Regions from separate parts of the Rhodobacter sp. NSM genome, predicted to be linked through region 2. Evidence: riboswitches for the same ligand, from Rfam matches in the RefSeq annotation. Region 2 holds a riboswitch; the other holds the start of a gene.

Region 1 (3,398 bases), on a different contig from region 2:
TGGCCCACCGCCTCGAGATATCGCTCGCCGGGGATCTCGGCGGCACGCCGCAGCGCGCCCAGCGAGACCGGCTCGACCAGCCCCTCGGGGGCGCGCCCCTTCAGCGCCTTGCGGATGCCAAGCGCCGTGCCGCAGGCCACGATGTCGGTCCAGGCCTCCATCATCATTGCCACGTCCGCCTGCGGGAGGCAGGGCCGCACCGCGTGGCCCAGATCCTCGAGCAGCCGACCCGCGGCCTCGACCGCGGCCCGCACCTCGGGATGGATCGGGGTGCCGGTGAAGGTCGTGTCGCAGATCCCCACGCGCAGCCGCCGCGGCGGGCGGCTGATCGCATCCGCATGGCTGCGCAGAAGGGGCGGCGCCCAGTAGGGCGCGCCGGGATCGGCGCCCGCGCAGGCGTCGAGCATGTGGGCCGTGTCGCGCACGGACCAGCTGAGGAAGCCGTCGATCGCCATCCCTGCCCAGCCCTCGCCCGCGTAGGGCCCGTCAGGCAGCCGCGCCCGCGTGGGCTTCATCCCGAAGAGCCCGCAGGACGAGGCGGGGATGCGGACCGACCCGCCCCCGTCCGACCCGTGGGCCACGGCGACGATCCCGGCAGCGACGGCGGCGCCCGCGCCCCCCGACGATCCCCCGGAGGTGCGCTCGAGGTTCCAGGGATTGCGGGTCGGTCCGCCATAGACGGCGGCCTCGGTCGCGGGTCCGATCCCGCCCTCGGGCGAGGTCGTGCGCCCGAAGGTCACGACACCGGTCGCGCGGATGCGCTCGAAGATCGCGGAATCGCGCGGGTAGCGCGTGTTCTCGAGCAGCCGCGAGCCGTTGTGCGAGGGGAAGTCCACCGCCTCGCATCCGAGATCCTTGAGCAGGAAGGGCACGCCGCGGAACGGCCCGCGAGGAAGGCCGGATGCGATGGAGCGCCGCGCGCTTTCCTCCTGCAGCAGAACTACCGCATTGAGCGCCGGGTTCAGCGCTGCGACCGAAGCCAGCGCCGCATCGAGCAACTCCTCTGGCGTCACATCGCCGCTGGCGACAAGGGCCGCGAGGCCGGTTGCATCATCGGCGCCGAAACTTCGGAACATGCGGGTCCTCCATGCCTTTCGCGCCATGCTGCGGCGGAGAGGTGCGCCGCGTCCAACCTTTTCGCACCGCCCGCGCAGGAACGCGGGCGACAGGGGGCGGTGACGCCTGCTTGACAGCGCCGATGCTTGTCCTATTGAGAACCTGCTTCGGTTCCGGCGTCGTGTCCGGATGAAAAGGGAACGCGGTGCGGGCGATGGTCCAACTCCGCGGCTGCCCCCGCAACTGTAGGCGGCGAGCGACGACCGATCATGCCACTGGGTGCGCCCCGGGAAGGCCGGTCCGAGCGAAGACCCGCGAGTCAGGAGACCTGCCGAAGTGATCACCCTTTCCTGTGCGCGGGGCGCGTGCGGGAGGCGGGCCTTCCGCTTCAGGTGACGATCACCCTCGGCGGAAGGGATGACCCTTTCCGAGGACATGACAGGTCAGATCCGGCATCGCCCGGACGGAAAGGGACAGATGAAGAAGACAGCCGCCTCGCTCCTTGCGCTGATGGCCGCAGCTCCGCTGCAGGCGCAGGACATCGCCCTCGACGAGATCGTGGTCTCGCCGAGCCTCGTGGCCACCGAGGCAAGCCGCACCGGCGCCTCGGTCGACGTGGTGACGGCCGAGGACCTGCAGGCGACGGGCGAGATCCTGGTGAGCGACGTGCTCGCACGGCTTCCAGGCGTTTCCTACACCCGTAACGGCGGCCTCGGCACCTCTACGGCGCTGCGGATCCGCGGCCTGGGCCCGGCCTATCAGACGGTGCGGATCAACGGGATCGACGTGGCCGATCCCTCCGTCACGGAGTCGAGTTTCGACTTCGGCAGTCTCACCGCCGGCGGCATCGCCCGGATCGAGGTCCTGCGTGGTTCGCAGTCGGCGATCTACGGGTCGGAAGCGGTTGCGGGCGTGGTGGATATCGCCACCTACCGCCCGACCGAGCCGGGCACCTCCGGGCAGGTCACGCTCGAGGCGGGCAGCAACCGGACCTTCAATGGCGCCCTTTCGGCGGGCATTCTGGGAGAGCGGGGCGAACTGGCCTTCACGACGGCCCGCACCGTGACCGACGGCATCTCGCAGGCTGCCGCCGGAACCGAGCGCGACGGCTTCGACACGACCTTCCATGCGCTTTCCGGGGCCTACGACCTGACGGAGGATCTGCGCATCGGCGCGGCCTTCATCGCGCGGGACAGCGATCTCGACATCGACGGGCTCGTGTTCGACGAGAACTTCAACAGCAGCCTGGCCGATACGGACGACCGGGCAGCCGACCGTCTGCGCGGTGGTCGCGTGTTCGTGGACTTCACGCTCGGGCAGGTTCGCAACGAGATCGCCTATGCCGCCGCCGACACGCGCCGCGAGTATCCCGGAGGTTTTGTCGAACTCTATGAGGGCGAACGCCGCGCCCTTTCCTATCTCGGCTCGGTCGAAATGGGTGCACTGGGTCTGTCGCTCGGAGCGGAGCGGACGAAGGAGAGCTTCGAGAGCGACACGAACTCGGGCGACCTGACGACCGATGCGATCTTTGCCGAGGCGCGCTACGCCTTGACCCCCGCGATCGACCTCTCGTTCGCGGCGCGCCACGACGATCCTTCCGACTTTGACGGCAAGACGACGGGCCGCGTCGCCCTCGCCTGGCGCCTGCCCGACGACCTGATCCTCAGGGGCGTGGCTGGCACCGGATTCCGTGCGCCTTCGCTCTACCAGAGGTTCGGACCGGAAGGTTCGGACCGTCTCGGGCCGGAGACCAGCCGCAGCTACGAGCTGGGTCTGGAGAAGCTGCTGCCCAACGGCGGAAACCTTCAGGCGACCGTGTTCAGGACCGACATCACCGACCGCATCGCCTACATCGCCGGTGCGACCTTCTGCGCATCTCCCTGGGGATGCTATGACCAGCTGGACGGCGAGACGCGGACGAAGGGCGTCGAGATCTCGGGACGCAGCCCGCTGGGCCAAGGCTGGGAAGTCTTCGGCAGCTACACCTACACGGATGCGGTGGACGAGGAAAATGCTGTCGAGACGCGCGCCATCCGCGTGCCGCGGCACGACCTCGTTCTGGGCCTCGAAGGGCAGATCGCGGATCGCACGCGGGGGATCCTCACGCTGCAGCATGTGGCGGATGTCCTCGACGAGACCTATCCCGATCCTGCTGCGCCCCTCGATGACTGGACGGTCGTCAACGCGACGGTTACCTACGAGGTGACGGATGCGGCGGAGGCCTTCCTCCGTGTCGAGAACCTGTTCGACGAGGAGTATCAGACGGTGCGCGGTTATGCCCAGCCCGGTCGCTCGATCTATGCGGGCCTGCGTGCGCGCTTCTAGGCGCCTTGCGCTTGCGC
Region 2 (3,398 bases):
GGCGATGATCCGCCGCGAGATGGCGCGCCTCGGCCTGACCGTGCTCGGGGCGCTGCCCCGGCGCAAGGATCTCGTCCTGCCCGAACGGCACCTCGGGCTCGTTCAGGCGGGCGAGCATCCCGACCTGGAGGCGGCGATCGGATGTCTCGCCGCGCTCCTGCGCGATCATGCCGATCTCGACGCGCTCCGCGCGGCGGCGCGGGCCGGTGCGGCGCCGGCCGCCGGTCGTCTGCCACCACCACCCGCACAGCGGATCGCACTTGCATCGGATGCGGCCTTCACCTTCACCTATCCGCATCTTCTGACCGGCTGGCGCGAGGCGGGGGCCGAGATCCTGCCCTTCTCCCCGCTCGCCGACGAGGCCCCGCCCGAGGCCGATCTGGTCTGGCTGCCGGGAGGTTACCCGGAACTGCATGCCGGCAGGCTGGCGGCGGCCGAGGCCTTTCGCTCGGGTCTCTCCCGCCATGCCGAAACCCGCCCTGTCCATGGCGAATGCGGCGGCTACATGGCCCTCGGCACGGCGCTGGTGGATGCCGGCGGCCAGCACCACCGGATGGCGGGGCTTCTCGGCCTCGTGACCAGCTATGAACAGCGGCGGCTGCATCTGGGCTATCGCACTGCGCATCTGCTGTCGCCGCTGCCGGGACATGCCGTGGGGGCCCGACTTGCGGGCCACGAATTCCACTATTCCACCATCCTCGACCAGCCCGACGCGCCGCTCGCCTCCGTCACCGATGCCGAGGGCAACCCGGTGCCAGAGACCGGCTCCTGCCGCGGCCATGTCACGGGCAGCTTCTTCCACCTGATTGCCGCCGGATACCCGTGAACGGCCGTAGAGTCGCGGCTGGCCAGCCCTCAAGCTGCCCTGCTGGTGCCGAGGCGGCGCGGCTGCCGGTGGGGCGTCACCCGTTTCCGTTCCTGGCCATGGCCTCGTCGGGCTCTCCGAGCGGGCGCGGCCGCGCGACAGGCGGATCGGTCTGTGGCCGGCCGCTCCACGGCTGCGGATACTCCAGCCACTTCTGGATGAAGTTCCACGATTGCAGGTAGCCGTCATGCGGCAGCGTGCAACTCGAACAGTCCTTGCGCACAAGACCGTGACGGTCGGTATAGGTCTGATAGGGGCCGGGGCATTGGTAAGCGATCAGAGGGCAGTAGCAGAAGAGGCAGTTGAACGCGCGCTTCACGCCGGGGTGGCAGGGCAGGAAGGGGCAGTCGCGATTTGTGAACCCCTTGAAGGCCTCGTTCAGCGTGGTGTCCTTGGGCTCCATTGCCTCTCCTTCGATAGCGGGTCCGGAGGGCATCGGGGCGCCGTTCCCGGCGCGACGCCGGGTCCATGCCTCCGGGCCCGCCGGCCGGGTGGTGGTTCGGTCCGGCAGGTCTCCGGGCCCGCAGCTCGAACGCCTGCCCGCCCCGGGGGGGCAGCGGCATGGCAGAAGGCTCGCCGATCGCAGCTGCGGGGGCATCGCCGGACCCGGACCTGCTTCCCTTTTCGCCTGCGGGGGTCATCGCAGGCACCGATCGTGTCTACAGCGTCGGGCAAGGAGCGCGGAAGAGTCAACGCCCGGGCCGCGCGGCAACATCGCTGTTGACAGGGTCTGCGGGACGGGGTTCAACGTCTGCGCCATCGGTTCTTCCGCAAGGAAGAGGAAAGAGGGAATGCGGTGAGGCCGAAGTGCCGACTCCGCGGCTGCCCCCGCAACTGTAAGCGGTGAGCGAAGGCCGGACATGCCACTGGGCGCTGCGCCCGGGAAGGTCGGCCAGAGCTGAGACCCGCGAGCCAGGAGACCTGCCGCTGGCGCGCGAGGAGCGATCCCGCGCCTTCCACCGGACGCCGGGGTGCGCGTCTGGCGCGGGAAACGGCGCAGGAACACGCGACCGCGCCCCGTGCCATGGGTCCCCTCCGTCCTTTCGCACGACCGCCCGCAGGATAGGGCCGGAGAGGGGACGACGATGAAACTCCGTCACGCAATGCTTGCTGCGGGCCTCATGATGCCTGCCGCCGCCGAGGCGCATTTCCAGCTGATCTATGCCGAGACGCCGCTGATCGAGGCACCGGGCGATGTGCCGGTGAAGCTCGTTTTCTGGCATCCGTTCGAGAACGGACATGTGATGGACATGGGCAGGCCGCAGGCGTTCTACGCGGTCAGCCGCGGGCAAAGGATCGACCTCTCCCAAAGCCTCAGGCCCTTCACCTTCGCGGGCGTCTCCAACGCGGCGCAGGCCTTTGATGCAATGGTGCCGGTGACGAAGGCGGGCGATTACGTGCTGGTGGTCGAGGCCGCACCCTATCTGGAGCCGTCCGAGGACATCTACATCCAGCAGTACGCCAAGGTCTACCTGAACCGCATGCAACTGCCGACGGACTGGACCGAGCCGCAGGGGTTGCCAACCGAGATCCTGCCTCTGGTCAAGCCCTACAACGTCATCGCCGGCTCGACCTTCACCGGGCGCGTCCTGTCCGAGGGCGAGCCGGTGGCCGCCGCGGTGATCGAGGTGGAATACATGGCGGCGGAACCCGATGCGGTGGCGAACGCCCCGAGGACCCCCACGGCCCGGCCGATGCCCGGCGGTGCCGTGGTCGCGATCTCGGACGACGCCGGCTATTTCACCTTCGGCATTCCCACGGCCGGATGGTGGGGCTTCGCCGCGCTCGGAACCGGGCCGGTGAAGGAGCACGCGGGCAAGGAGCTGAGTCAGGACGCGGTGATCTGGGTCCGCGCCTGGGATCTGGAGTAGGCCGATGCACATCGTCGATGGCGCGCTTTCGGGTCCCGTGGTCGTTGCGGGCGCGGTGCTGGCCGCGGCCGGCGTCGGGCAGGGGCTGCGTCACCTGCCTGTCGAAAAGATACCCGTGGCGGGTATGCTGTCGGCGACCTTCTTCGTCGCCTCTCTGGTGCATGTGCCCATCGGGCCGTCGTCGGTCCACCTGATCCTGAACGGGCTCGCGGGGTTGGTGCTCGGCTGGGCGGCGTTTCCGGCATTGTTCGTGGGCCTCCTGCTGCAGGCGGTTTTCTTCGGCTTCGGTGGTGTCACGGTGCTGGGGGTGAATACGCTCAACATCGCGGCTCCGGCGGTTCTGGCGGGAATGCTCTGCCGCCGCGGTCTTGCCGGCCCGCCCGCCATGGCCGCGATCTCGGGTGCGGTGGGCGGCGCGCTCGCCATCGCACTGACGGCGGTGTGCGTCGGCGCAGCACTCGCGCTGTCCGGCGAGCAATTCCTTCCTGCGGCCAAGCTCGTCTTTCTGACCCACATTCCGGTCATGGCGGTCGAGGCGGCCATCACCGGCGCGGCCGTGTCGCTGATCCGGCAGGTGAAGCCGGAGCTCTTCTCGGTCATGGAGGCCGCCAGATGAAAGTCCTGCTCGCGCTGATCCTGATGCTGGCGCCCCTGCCGGCCAT

What was found. Region 2 has a riboswitch for cobalamin ahead of ACTVZP_RS12295 (cysteine-rich small domain-containing protein). Riboswitches for the same ligand answer to the same signal wherever they lie in the genome.
Region 1: it holds a riboswitch for cobalamin, as region 2 does, so the genes downstream of both, ACTVZP_RS01555 (TonB-dependent receptor plug domain-containing protein) here and ACTVZP_RS12295 (cysteine-rich small domain-containing protein) in region 2, are expected to answer to the same signal.

What each region holds. Positions count from the first base shown of each region.
Region 1 covers NZ_JBQPXH010000001.1:327,250-330,647, forward strand. Annotated here, with positions in the region: gene ACTVZP_RS01550 (amidase) at 1-1,076, opposite strand, end outside; cobalamin riboswitch at 1,208-1,406, shown strand; gene ACTVZP_RS01555 (TonB-dependent receptor plug domain-containing protein) at 1,534-3,381, shown strand; gene ACTVZP_RS01560 (ABC transporter substrate-binding protein) at 3,356-3,398, shown strand, end outside.
Region 2 covers NZ_JBQPXH010000005.1:140,682-144,079, forward strand. Annotated here, with positions in the region: gene ACTVZP_RS12290 (cobyrinate a,c-diamide synthase) at 1-826, shown strand, start outside; gene ACTVZP_RS12295 (cysteine-rich small domain-containing protein) at 903-1,268, opposite strand; cobalamin riboswitch at 1,355-1,534, opposite strand; cobalamin riboswitch at 1,609-1,808, shown strand; gene ACTVZP_RS12300 (DUF4198 domain-containing protein) at 1,951-2,736, shown strand; gene cbiM (cobalt transporter CbiM) at 2,741-3,352, shown strand; gene ACTVZP_RS12310 (carboxypeptidase-like regulatory domain-containing protein) at 3,349-3,398, shown strand, end outside.